DNA from 3 places in the Paenarthrobacter sp. NPDC089988 genome. Region 1 is predicted to be linked to each of the others. Evidence: riboswitches for the same ligand, from Rfam matches in the RefSeq annotation. Region 1 holds a riboswitch; each other region holds the start of a gene.
The links. Region 1 has a riboswitch for cyclic di-AMP ahead of ACIPV6_RS14000 (M23 family metallopeptidase). Riboswitches for the same ligand answer to the same signal wherever they lie in the genome.
Positions count from the first base shown of each region.

Region 2: another riboswitch for cyclic di-AMP. It lies ahead of ACIPV6_RS07695 (hypothetical protein); the one in region 1 lies ahead of ACIPV6_RS14000 (M23 family metallopeptidase).
Region 3: another riboswitch for cyclic di-AMP. It lies ahead of ACIPV6_RS06625 (NlpC/P60 family protein); the one in region 1 lies ahead of ACIPV6_RS14000 (M23 family metallopeptidase).

Region 1 covers NZ_JBIVGD010000011.1:37,396-41,584, forward strand. Annotated here, with positions in the region: gene serC (phosphoserine transaminase) at 1-240, opposite strand, end outside; gene ACIPV6_RS13995 (metal-dependent transcriptional regulator) at 540-1,235, shown strand; cyclic di-AMP (ydaO/yuaA leader) riboswitch at 1,466-1,706, shown strand; gene ACIPV6_RS14000 (M23 family metallopeptidase) at 1,711-2,541, shown strand; cyclic di-AMP (ydaO/yuaA leader) riboswitch at 2,688-2,846, shown strand; gene ACIPV6_RS14005 (C40 family peptidase) at 2,902-3,597, shown strand; gene ACIPV6_RS14010 (NlpC/P60 family protein) at 3,694-4,189, shown strand, end outside.
Region 2 covers NZ_JBIVGD010000004.1:160,281-164,469, forward strand. Annotated here, with positions in the region: gene ACIPV6_RS07680 (DUF6480 family protein) at 1-183, shown strand, start outside; gene ACIPV6_RS07685 (ATP-dependent DNA ligase) at 259-1,320, opposite strand; gene ACIPV6_RS07690 (hypothetical protein) at 1,368-1,601, shown strand; cyclic di-AMP (ydaO/yuaA leader) riboswitch at 1,731-1,880, shown strand; gene ACIPV6_RS07695 (hypothetical protein) at 1,884-3,413, shown strand; gene ACIPV6_RS07700 (AEC family transporter) at 3,608-4,189, opposite strand, start outside.
Region 3 covers NZ_JBIVGD010000003.1:263,294-267,482, forward strand. Annotated here, with positions in the region: gene ACIPV6_RS06620 (FAD-binding protein) at 1-631, shown strand, start outside; gene ACIPV6_RS06625 (NlpC/P60 family protein) at 832-1,611, opposite strand; cyclic di-AMP (ydaO/yuaA leader) riboswitch at 1,615-1,806, opposite strand; gene ACIPV6_RS06630 (copper resistance protein CopC) at 1,957-2,589, opposite strand; gene ACIPV6_RS06635 (NCS2 family permease) at 2,703-4,145, shown strand.

The sequences.
Region 1 (4,189 bases):
GCCGCCGATGCCAAGAACAACTTCGTAGCCCTCCGGGGCGCGGAAGAAAGTGCTGAGTCCTTCGCGGATCGAGCCCACGAGGTTCTTCACCGGTGCCTGGCGGTGGGACGTGCCAAGGATGGTGGTGGCTGCGGCGGACAGGGCTTCGACCTGCTCCGGGCGGACCTTTGACGGTCCTGCGCCGAAGCGTCCGTCCTTGGGCAGCAGGTCGGCGGGAATGGTGATGCTGTTGTCGCTCACGGGTGGCTCCAATGGGTATCGGTCAAAGATGGGTCGTGGCAGGTGGCATCAACTGCTCCTTCGACACCCCAATTCTGCCTGACTCGGCGCGCGGGCAGGAACCTGCGGTTGTCATAGTCCGCCACGTGGAATGGTGCTGTCCGGGTGCGCAGGAACGCGGATGAGGATTATTCAGAGTAATTCCAAATAAGCTAAGCTGGAGGAAGCGTCATGGGGCGGCGCCACGGGACCGACCGCCTCGTCTGGACGCGGTACGGTGGACACTACGCGAGAACTGCGTTCGAGGAGAGCTGAGCTGGATGACGGATCTGATCGATACCACTGAGATGTATCTTCGTACCATCTTGGAGCTTGAAGAAGAGAACATCGTTGCTCTTCGGGCCCGCATTGCCGAGCGCCTGCGCCATTCCGGTCCCACTGTTTCCCAGACCATCGGCCGCATGGAGCGCGATGGCCTGGTGGTTGTTTCCAATGACCGCCATCTGGAGTTGACCGAGGTTGGCCGGAAGCGGGCCACCGAGGTGATGCGCAAGCACCGTCTGGCCGAGCGCCTCCTGGCCGATGTGATCGGCCTGGACTGGGCCTATGTGCATGACGAGGCCTGCCGCTGGGAGCACGTAATGAGTGAGCGGGTTGAACGCCGGCTTTACGAGTTGCTTGAGCACCCCACCGAGTCGCCCTATGGAAACCCGATCCCGGGCCTGGAAGCACTCGGTGGGCGGGCCAGCCAGATCTCCTTGAAGGGTGACGTCAACCTCATCCAGGCGATGGACGGCTATGCCACGGATTCACGGGTTGTGGTGAGTAGGTTGGCCGAACCCATCCAGGTTGAGCCCGAACTCCTGACCCAACTCGATGAAGGCGGGATCCGGCCGGGTGCGGCAGTCTCGTTGGCACGGGTAGGGGAGTACATCTCCGTCCGCGTCCCCGGCATCGAGGGCGCCCTCGAATTGCCCCCCGAAGTTGCAGCCCACGTCTTCGTGGCGGTTGGCTGAGCGTAGGACTTTCGAGGCACCTTTCCGAAAAAGGATGGGTGCCTCTTCTGGGTACCGGGCCGGAGTGTCTGATCTCACTAAGATCATCGGGTGCAACGGTGTGACCTGCAGTTTCCGCCGAAAGATGCTAAGGGCCCACCCCGTAAAGCGGCGCTCCGGAAGATAACGAATTTATTACCGAAGGCCTTAATCCCCTATAGTTATCTTCTAGCGCCGATACCAAAGCGTTACCTGATCTGGAGCCGAGCTCTGCCAGCAGATCAGGGGTGTTATCCACTACTGGCAGAGGCGGGGGAACCACCATCGGCTGCCTGAAGAAGCAGCCTTGGGGTGAAGTCCGCAGCAGCAGTGCCTACTTACGCAATTTCCTCCGGGATACCTGTGTGCCGTATGCGCTGCGTGCGGGCCGGGTCTTTGCACTCTCTGATCCGAATCCGACAGCTAACTTCGCAGGCTTTCTAGAGAGGAACAGAGTTTGACATCGCAGAACGTCAGGGGCCGCCGACGCGCGTCCGGCCCCGCTGCTGAGCTGCGGCCAGCCCGCGTCGTAACGGAGATCCGGCCCCGCGACACCCAGCGTCAGGTGCGCCGCCGTAAGAGCCCGTTGCGCCAGGTTGCCGATTTCGCCGCAGCCAGTGGCGTAGGGCAGAAAGCCGGAGTGGCACTGGCTGCCACAGGCCTCGCCCTTACTGTCGGTCTGCCAGCCACAAGCCCCGTTATGGCCACCTCCGAGTCGGGCCAAACAGAAGCTGCCCTTGCCGTCTCCGGTGGCAGCCAGCCTGAGGTTTCCGCGGAAGCATCGGCAAAAATCGACTTCAGCCGTGCGGCGGTGGCTACCAAAGCCGATCCCGACGGCAAGCTCAAGCAGTTGCTCAGCGCCCAGTCCGTCGGCAGCATCCAGGCCAGTTCCTCCAAAGGCACCCTTGGCAGCCCGCTGGACACGCTGTCCACGGCTTCTCCGTTCGGATACCGGGTCAGTCCTCTGACCGGCGGCACCGGCGACTTCCACCGCGGCCAGGACTTCGTTGCCCAGTGCGGCACCCAGGTCCACGCTGCAGCGGCCGGGAAGGTCACGTTCGCTGGGTGGCACGAGTACGGCGGAGGCAACCGCGTCGTGGTGGATCACGGCAATGGCCTTGAAACCACGTACAACCACCTGTCGTCGTTCAACGTCAAGGTTGGCCAGACTGTTAACCGCGGTGACGTCGTAGCCCTGAGCGGCACCACAGGTGCCTCCACGGGCTGCCACCTGCACTTCGAGGTCCAGGTCAACGGCGAAGTCGTGGACCCCATGGGCTGGCTCTAAGCAAAGTCGATGGTCGTCTCTCGCATTCGCGACACACCCCGTGACCTGAATGTGACATTCGTGTTCAACTGTTGTACCGTCTAAAGCGCATCGGCTTTTTAGGGGGCCGATGCACTTGAGTGGATTGCCTAGCTCTGCCACCACTCAGGGTCCGTTCGCATAATTCGTCTGGCAGGGGCGGGGGAACCACTTTTGGTCTTCGAGAGAAGGCCTTGGGGTTAAGTCACAAAGCTTCCCGAAGCGCGTGGCCGGATGACTCCCATCCGAATCCGACAGCTCACCTCGCAGGCATTGGGAGAGGCTACCTACGTGTCATCACGCACTACTTCTGCGCGCCACCGCGCCGAGACGGTTCACCCGTTGAACACTCTTTCGAAGGCTGTTTCAGCGAATGCCGGAACCGTTGGCCGCCAGGCCGCAGTTCTCGCGGCGGCCTCCGGCCTCGTCCTCAGCGTCGGCCTTCCGGCCCAGGCAGCGGACACCGATGTTTCCAAGGCCGAGACGAGCACGCAGCAACTCCTCACCACCGAGGTTGTCACTGCTGAGCCCACGGCCACCGTTTCCTTCGAGAGCCCCGTTGTGGCCACCAGGGAAGCCCCGAAGATCCAGCGCGCTTCGCAGACCACCCAGCGCTCGCAGACCGCTGGTAACCAGACCACTGGTGGCCAGGCCGCAGGCGCCCTCACCGCACAGTCTTCAAACGCCAAGGAAACGGCCTCCAGTGCCGCAGCTTCCGGCCTCGCCGCAATCGCCTACACGGGCATCGGCCACCCTTACGTTTGGGGCGGCACCACCCCCAACGGCTGGGACTGCTCCGGCTTCACCCAGTGGGTCTACGCCCAGGCCGGCATCAGCATTCCCCGCGTCAACGCCTGGACTGCCATGAAGGCCACCAGCACTCCGCAGCCGGGTGACCTGGTCATGCAGAACGGCGGCGCACACGTTGGCATCTACGTCGGCAACGGCATGATGATCAGCGCCCTCAACCCGAGCCAGGGCACCTTGCTTCACTCGGTGGCTTCCACCGGCACGTCTTCATTCTTCACCCTCCGCTAAAACCCCGTTCGGGGTACGCCAGCATGCCCCCCAAGTGCTGGCTTGCCCACAAACCGCACGTGCCCCAACCGCGTGCGGAAACGAAAAGAGATCAAAATGACCAGTGCACACAAGGTTGCACGGCACCGAGCTGAGGCCCCCAAGACCAGCTCCCTTGCCGTGATCGCGAAGGCTGTCAGCGACAACGCCGGTGGCGTGGGCCGCCAGGCAGCTGTGATCGCTGCCGCTTCAGGACTGGTCTTGACCAGTGGCGTTGCTGCGAACGCCGCCGATACCAACGTCCAGCGTGAGTCCACCGCCACCACGGCCCTGGACGTCCAGGCAGTCACTCAGTCCACCATCGCTGCCGATTCCACCGTGGCCATCTCCTACGAGAGCCCGGTCGTCACCACAGTGGAGGCTCCGGCTCCCGTCGTTGAGAAGCCCGCAAAGAAGGCCGCGTCCGGCTCCACTGCTACTACTGGCGCCAGCGCCACCGTGGCCGTCAGCAACCCGGCCACGGCCGCCAAAGCTCCAGCGGCGTCCAGTGGCCTCGGTGCTGCCATCGCCGCGGCGGCCTACGCCCAGCTCGGCGTGACCCAGGATTGCACCA
Region 2 (4,189 bases), on a different contig from region 1:
CCGGACAGCATCCACGAGGATCCGGACATGCGGCAGGACGAAGACCAAGACCCCGCAGCCTCCTCGAATCCGGATCCGGAAGACGGCAACATCACCGGACTGGAGCCGGGCGGCGGAGTGCCTCCGGGAGAAACCCCTCCCGGTGAAGGCAGCATGAGCGGCGACCAAGGCCACGAGGAGTAACCGCTCCACATCAATCGCCAGGCCGCTGCTCCGTTATGGGCAACATCGAGATAGCGGCTTGGCGGCGATTGGGCGCTATTTCAGCCGCAGGATCTCGCCCAGATCGTAGTCGGCCGGTTCCTCCAGCTGCGAGTAGGTGCAACTGTCCGGAGTCCGGTCCGGCCGCCACCGACGGAACTGGGTGGTGTGCCTGAAGCGATCGCCCTCCATGTAGTCGTATGCCACCTCGATCACGAGTTCCGGGCGCAACGGCACAAAGGAAAAGTCCTTCCCGGCACTCCACCGGCTTTGGCCACCGGGCATCCTGGATCCCCCGGCGGACTCCTGGTTGGCCCATTCACCCCACGGATGCTCGGCGAATTCCACCTGGTATGGCTCCAACTCGGCTACCAAGGCTTCCCGCTTGGCCATGGGGAACGACGCCACGACACCCACATGGTGCAGGTGGCCTGAGTCGTCATAGAGCCCCAGCAACATGGACCCCACAACCTTGGCTGTTTTGTGCCAACGGAATCCTGCCACCACGCAGTCAGCCGTCCGTTCATGCTTCGTCTTGAACATCACCCGCTTGTTCGGCTGATAGGTGCCGTCCAGCGGCTTGGACAGCACGCCGTCGAGCCCGGCTCCCTCCAGTTGCACGAACCATTCCTTGGCGCGGTCAAGGTCGGTGACCGCAGGCGTGATGTACACGGGCGGTTCGGCGTCGGCGAGCGCCTTCTCCAGCGCAGCCCTGCGTTCGGCGAAGGGCCGTCCTGTCAGGTCCTCATCCCCCAGGGCGAGCAGGTCGAACGCCACCAGCGAGGACGGTGTCTTCTCTGCGAGCATCCGGACGCGGCTGTCGGCCGGGTGGATTCGCTGCTGGAGCCCCTCGAAGTCCAAACGGTTGCCGGAAATGAGGATGATCTCACCGTCGACTACGCATTTCTCCGGGAGGTTCTTTTGGAGCGCGTCCACGAGTTCGGGGAAGTAGCGGGTCATGGGCTTCTCGTTGCGGCTGCCGAGGACGATCTCGTCTCCGTCCTTGAACACGATGGTCCGGAAGCCGTCCCATTTAGGTTCGTAGTGCCCCACATCCGGGATGTCGGGCACGGACTTGGCGAGCATGGGCGAAACGGGCGGCATCACAGGCAGGTCCATAGGATCATGTCTACCGGCCAGTACATGCCCAAAGCTAGTGTTGACCCATGGATTTGTTGGCCGTGCTGGCTGCCGTACTCTGCGGTCCCGCCCTCGTGGCGCTCCTTTGGATCTGGACCCGGCGCCGGAGCAGTAAGCGTCCGGTGAAACGCGCAGCCTTGGCGGGCGTCCTCGGCATCGTGGACGAGATCTACCGCCCCGAAACCCACCTTGCGCACCAGGTACAAAAGGTCCAGCATGAATTGCCGGCTAGGGCGCCAGCACCGAAGGGTAGGCGATAAGGTCACCTCGAATCCTTGGACGTTCCGTCCGTTACATTAATGTGACTTTACTTCCCTGCTCCTGTACGGTCGAAGGGCGACCCCGATCTCCGCTGGGCCGCTTCCGGGCTGACGCCGAGCTCTGCCGCATCCCGGAATCCGCCAGATCCGCGGCAGAGACGGGGGACCCAGAGTTCCCGGGCCTGCATTCCGCAGGCCCTTGGGGTGAAGCCGCCACGTGCGGCCGGACGGCCTCGTCCGAACCCGACAGCTAACCTCGCAGGCGTTGAGAGGCAATCACCCATGTCCCCAACCATGGATCAGCCGCGCCGTGCCCAGGAGGCCACCGAGCGCACCAAGCCAACCGGACGCCGTCGGGCCCAACCCAGCGGACAGTCCCCCACCAGCGTTGAAAGCACGACGGCGGCATCCGCCGCTGCTGCCAATCCCACCGCTCCTGCGCCCACCGCTCCTGCGCCCATGACGCGCGCGGAGCGCCGCGCGGCCGAGCGCGAGGCAGCCGCCCAGGCTGTCATCGCGCCGGAAGCTTCGGCTTCGGACGATGTTGCTGCTCCTGCCTCAGACCACGTGCCCAGCACGACGGCGGACGATGCCCCTCGGATTGCGTCGACGACGCCCGGGCCGCCGACGTCCGCGATCCCCGTGGTGCAGCCAGCCGAGCCTGCTTCTGAGGCAGAGGCCGCTCCGGCGACGGCCGCCATCCCGGTGGTACAGCCCGCCGAGCCCGCTTCTGAAGCCGAAGCTGCTCCCGCGACGGCGGCTATTCCGGTGGTACAGCCCGCCGGGCCCACCTCCGAAGCCGAAGCCGCTCCCGCGACGGCCGCTATTCCGGTGATGAAGCCGTCCGAGCCTGAACCAGCCACCGCATTCATTCCGACAGTCGCCGCCCCGGCGATCGGCGCATCCGAAGCCCATCCTGAGTCCAGTGCCCAGCCGAAGACGCCTGCACAGATTGCCGCTGCCGCAACGGCCTCCGCGGGCTTGGCAAGCCAGCAGGCCAGAGCGGCCAAGGCAGCTGACGGTTCACAGCCGCGCAGGGCCGCCACTTTTCCCGGTACGGCCACGTCAGCGAGCCCGGCCACGTCGGCCGCCACTGGCAAGTCGACCACCGCAAGCAAATCGGCCTTCGGTTCGTTTGGGGCGTCGTCCTTCACCCGGGAACCGCACTCGGTCCTGACCAAGGCCGCTTCCGTGAAAACGATGGGCCAGCGCATGGCCGTCGTGGCTGGAGCGCTGGGCTTGGTCCTGACGGTGGGTACGGTCAGTCAGGCCTTGGATCTCCCGCTGTTCGGCCAGGACAACCAATCGCAGCAAGCCAGCGGCTCTTCCAAGGACGCCGACGGGCGGGCAACGGGCACCGCATCCCCCGGCCCGACGCCGTCGTACACCACGGCTTCGTCTACGTCCGCAGCCACGACCGACGCGGGCCAGCCCTCAGCCGACGCGGCACCACCCGCAGCCGAGGCACCTGCTGCCGCACCGGCGTCGTCGGCAGCTGCTCCGCAGGTTTCGCTGGCAGCACCCAAGTGGGTCCCGTCCACGACTCCTTCGGCCGTTGCCCCGGTGCCCGGAGTAACTTCCCCGGTCCCGAGCCAGCCTGCAGCGCCGCCGTCGGACACCATCACGGCACCGACGCCGACCCCCACCACTACTCCGACACCCACAGTCACACCGACGCCGACGCCTACACCCACCCAGACGTCCAAGCCGAGGCCCAGCAACGACCCAAAAGCAAGCAGCGCCCCGACGACCAGTGAGCCCACCCTGAGTGTGGACGGCTTGCTGGACCTTGCCAAGGAGGCGCTGAAATGAGCACGCGCATGCCTCGGACAACCACGCACATCGGCTGGCACGGCCGGTACTGCAGCAGCAGCCGGACGGCGTCCTTCCGCCGCCGGATGGGCCGCTGGAGTTGCCAGCGCTTGCGGCGGTCGTAGGATCCAGAGCAAGAAAATGAGGCAGTCACCCGCGCGGGTGGCTGCCTCATTCGCATTGCCGCCGCCAAGTCACCCCAATAACCAGGCGACGACCAGAAGCGCCGCAACGCAGAGCACGGTGGTGCACAGAATCACATCCCGGGCCACAACCGTGCCGCGGCCATAGGGAGAAGCAAAGAGGAACACGTTCTGCCCAGTAGGCAGGGCGGCCATAATGACGCTTGCCAGCAAGTGGTTGCCGTCCAATCCAAAAACAAACCGCGCCAGAACCCACGCCACCACGGGCATGCCTGCCACTTTGAGAAGCGTGGCCACCAAGGTCTCCACCCTCCCGTCCCCCTGCTGCAGCGGCGCCTTCCCTGCCAAGGACATGCCGAAGGCCAAAAGAACCATGGGCACGGCAGCCCCCGCCAGCATGTCCACGGGCTTCTGCACCAACTCCGGCGCGCGCCAACCGGTCAGGGCCATTGCAACGCCAAGACCGGATGCAATGATCATGGGGTTGCCCAGGGGTTGGAGGATGACGCGCTTCCAGTGGATCTTTTCGCCACCCGCCAGGCCAAGGATGGTCACATAGAAGGGCGCCAGGACCAGCAGTTGCACCAGGAGGACCGGGGCGACGTGCTGGGCCGTCCCTACGGCATAGAGGGA
Region 3 (4,189 bases), on a different contig from region 1:
AGTTGGCTCAATTGTTGTGGATGGGTTTGGATCCCTGTCCACATCCGGTCCCTCCGTCCACACGGGAATGCTGCAGCGCTGCGACGCTGCCGACCCCGCGGCCATGCTGGAACGCAACCAGATCCTCCGGCACTTGCGGAACTACGCAGCCAGCCATCAGCTCGACGTGCGGAGCACCACCAAGGCGGTGCGCCTGGATTTCCTGGGAGCCAACCAGGGCCTGCAGCTTGGCGAGCGGGCCGTGCCAGGGCTCTCGGCTCCCGGCGTCAGTGGCCCCGGCCTGGCGACGGCGGGACTCGCACCCTTTGAGTCGGCACCGTTCGACTCAGCACCCTTCGACTTAGCACCCCGCCAGTGGGCCGTGCACACGGCCAGCGGCATCCTTCTGGCGGACCACATTGTGGTGACGCGCTGCGCCCAGAGCCACTTGCGCCGGATGTTGGCCGAACTGGGCATCGCGATCGGGCAGAACCTCGTGGCCGCCATGCGGGCGGTCGGGATGCACCTTGTTGGCGTCGGCGAACTTATCACACCCACGCCCAAGGAAGTGCTGCGGCAAGCGAAGGCCGTGGGACAGGCGATCTCGTCGAAGGTGGCGCTCCCGGCCGGACCGGGCATCGCGATCGCCTGAAGCTCCGGCACAGTGCCGCACCTGGAAACGGGCACCTCGGCCGCCTGACCAACCGGCATGCCCGCTGCTGCGAGCAGCCAAATGTCGCGAGCATCCACATGCCAGGGACCCCGAGTCCCCAGCAAGCCCTTAACAGCCAAAGGCCGGCACCCGGAGAGCAATCTCTCCCAGGTGCCGGCCTTGGTGTTTAAGCGTGAAGCTTAGGCGCCAGCGCGTACGTACGTGATGGGGCCGGTTGCGGTCAGCCAGCTGATCGGGTGGATGCCGGTCTGGTTGCCGTTGATGCCACCGCTGATGGCCTGGCCATTGCCGATGTAGATGGCAACGTGGCCGGACTGGACGATCATGTCGCCGGGCTGGGGATCGCTGACTACCTTGCCGTAGTTCATGAACTGCATCGGAGCGAGGTCACCCACGGGGATTCCTGCCGAGCCGAGGGCGCGCTCCACCATGGCGGTGCAGTCCTGCATGATGCCGATCTGGGCGTAAGCCGAGGCAACCATGGCTGCGTTGACGCTGCCGGCAGGTGCTGCTGCTGCAGGGGCCGCGGCGGCGGGGGCAGCCGCGGTAGCTGCAACAGTAGCCTTGGCGGTGGTGGCCGTAGTGGTTGCCTTCTTGGCCGGAGCCGCAGCCACCGGAGCCGGCTTCTCGATAACGGGAGCCGCGACGGAGGAAACCGCGGGGCGCTCGAAGTTGATGGTGGCCGTTGCAGCTGCGGTGACTACCTTGTTGGGGGTCTCCGCAACGGTTTCGGCAACCGTCGCCGGGCTGGAGTCGCGCTGGACCGGAGCCTGTGCGGGGGTCTCGGCAGCGTGGGCGGCAATGGAGCCGGTCAGGACAAGGCCGGAAGCTGCAGCAATGACGGCTGCCTGGCGGCCAGCGCCGGAAGCATTGCTGGCAACGGCCTTGGAGATGGAGATGAACGGATTGGGACGTGCGATGTCCGCCTTACGACGGCCGCGAAGAATGCGTGAAGACATGAAAAAGCCTCTCCCGATGCCTGCGAGGTTAGCTGTCGGATTCGGATGGGAGTCACCCGGTCACTATCCCCCGCTGTTCAGCGGAAGCCTCGTGACTTCACCCCAAGGCGCGCTCGATGGCGGCCTAAAATGGGTTCCCCGTCTCTGCCGTAGGTTTGTCTGCGAACGGATTCCGGACTGCGGCAGAGCTAGGCAATCAGGCCGGAAGTGCCCCAAAGATGGATCGGGCACAGGTACTACCGTAACGGATGATCACCCCAAAGTCACATTTGAGTAACGAGGAGTTCGCTTTGCGCGTGTCGCGGTAACCCTTTCGAGATTTTCGCAGGTATGTAGAAAACCGCGTCATTCCGCGGAATTATCGCCCTCAGCCTCGTTGGACGCGGCCAACTTCCTGCGGGCTGTAACGGCCAGGAAAACCACCAGGCCGACGGCCACCACGGCGAGGCCCACAATGCTCCAAGGGAAGGGCTGGGAAGCGGCCGGAGCCGACTCGCCGGAGCCGGTCCCCGGAGCGGCCGTTCCCGCGCTCGGAATCACCGCTCCCGAGGCCGAAGCGGACGGTGAGGCGCCCGCGGAGCCGCTCGCCGCCGTCGTGCTTCCCGCGGTGGCCGTGAACTTGAAGGTGCCCTCAATGGGGTGCGAATCGGAGCTGACGACGCGCCACACCACGGTGTACTCACCGGCCGGCGCTCCCGGACGCAACTTTTGGACTGCTTGGTTGTCGATGATTTCGACGGCCCCGTCTGCCCAGTTTTCGCCGCCCGCGGTGACCGTCATGCCGGAGCCGATCGCCAGCGGACGGTTGTTGAAAGTGATGGAGACCGACGCCGGCACGGCCGCCACGGTGGCTCCGTTGGCCGGAGTGGTGGACTCGGCCACGTCGTGCGCGGACGCGGGGGCGGCACCGAAAAGTACCGCCGAGGCGAAGGCAAGGGCGGCAACGACGGCGGCCAGAAGCGGGCGGATGGTACGCATGGGGCGGTTTCTCCTAATGTTGGCTTCCTTACAGACTAGGCGAATCGTCCGGGCGCCCCGTAGCCGCGGGCATAGGATTTGAGAGCACACTCACCCGATCCCCGGAGACCTTCATGCTTAAACAAGGTTCTGCCATAGACCGCTACTTCAAGATTTCCGAACGTGGTTCCACGTACTCACGGGAAATCCGTGGCGGGTTCGCGACCTTCTTTGCCATGAGCTACATCGTGGTCCTGAACCCCCTGATCCTCTCCGGAGCCGACTCCAGCGGAGCGTCACTCGGCTTCACCGCCGTCGCTGCCACCACCGCGTTCGTTGCGGGCATCCTCACCATCCTCATGGGAGCCTGGGCCAAGCACCCGTTCGCCGTGGCCACGGGCCTGGGCGTCAATGCCTTCGTTGCCGTCACCGTCGCTTCGCATCCGGGGCTGACGTGGCCGGACATGATGGGACTGGTGGTCCTGTCCGGCCTGACCATGCTGATCTTGGTCCTCACGGGGTTCCGGACCGCCGTATTCAAGGCCGTGCCGGAAGCACTGAAGACCGCGATCGTCGTGGGCATCGGCCTGTTCATTGCCCTGATCGGACTCGTCAACGCCGGGTTCGTCCGGCGCATCCCCGACGCCGCCGGAACCACGGTTCCCCTGGGACTTGGCGTGGACGGCAAGCTCATGGGCTGGCCCACGCTGGTTTTCGCTGTCGGCCTGATCCTGACCATCGCCTTGGTGGTCCGCAAGGTGCGCGGCGCGATCCTGATCGGCATCGTCGTATCCACCGCGCTGGCAGCGATCCTGGAATTCACACTGCACATCGGCCCGAGCTTCGACGGCAAGAACGTCAACCCCCGCGGCTGGTCCCTCGTGGCGCCGACGCTCTCCGAGTGGGGCGCGCCGGACCTGTCCTTGATCGGCAAGGCGAACCCTTTCGGCGCCTTTGAACATCTTGGCTTCATCGCCGCAGCGCTGCTGGCCTTCGTGATCCTGCTCAGCATCTTCTTCGACGCCATGGGCACCATGGTGGGCCTGGCCAACGAGGCCGGAACCGTGGACGAGCACGGCAACATCCCCAACGTGGACCGTGTGCTCCAGGTGGACGCCCTTGGCGCGATTGTTGGTGGCGGCGCGTCCGTCTCCTCCAACCAGATCTTCGTGGAGTCCGGTGCCGGCATCGGCGAAGGTGCGCGGACCGGGCTGGCGTCCATCGTGACCGGCCTGCTGTTCCTGGTGGCCATGTTCTTCACGCCGCTCATCAACCTGGTTCCGTTCGAAGCCGTTGCCCCCGCACTGGTGGTGGTGGGCTTCATGATGGTGTCCCAGGTGGGCAAGATCGACTGGCAGGACTGGGGCGTGGGCATCCCGGCGTTCCTGACCATCGCCCTCATGCCGTTCACCTACTCGATCGCCAACGGCCTCGGGGCAGGCTTTATCTCGTACGTCCTGATCCGCACCTTCCAAGGCCGCGCCCGTGAAGTGCACCCCCTGATGTGGGTTGTTGCAGCGGCGTTCCTGCTGTTCTTCGGCATCGGAACGGTGGAGGAACTGCTGGGCGTCAAGTAAGTCGCTGCGCCGAGTTGGCATTTGATGACAGTCCGAGGCTCCCG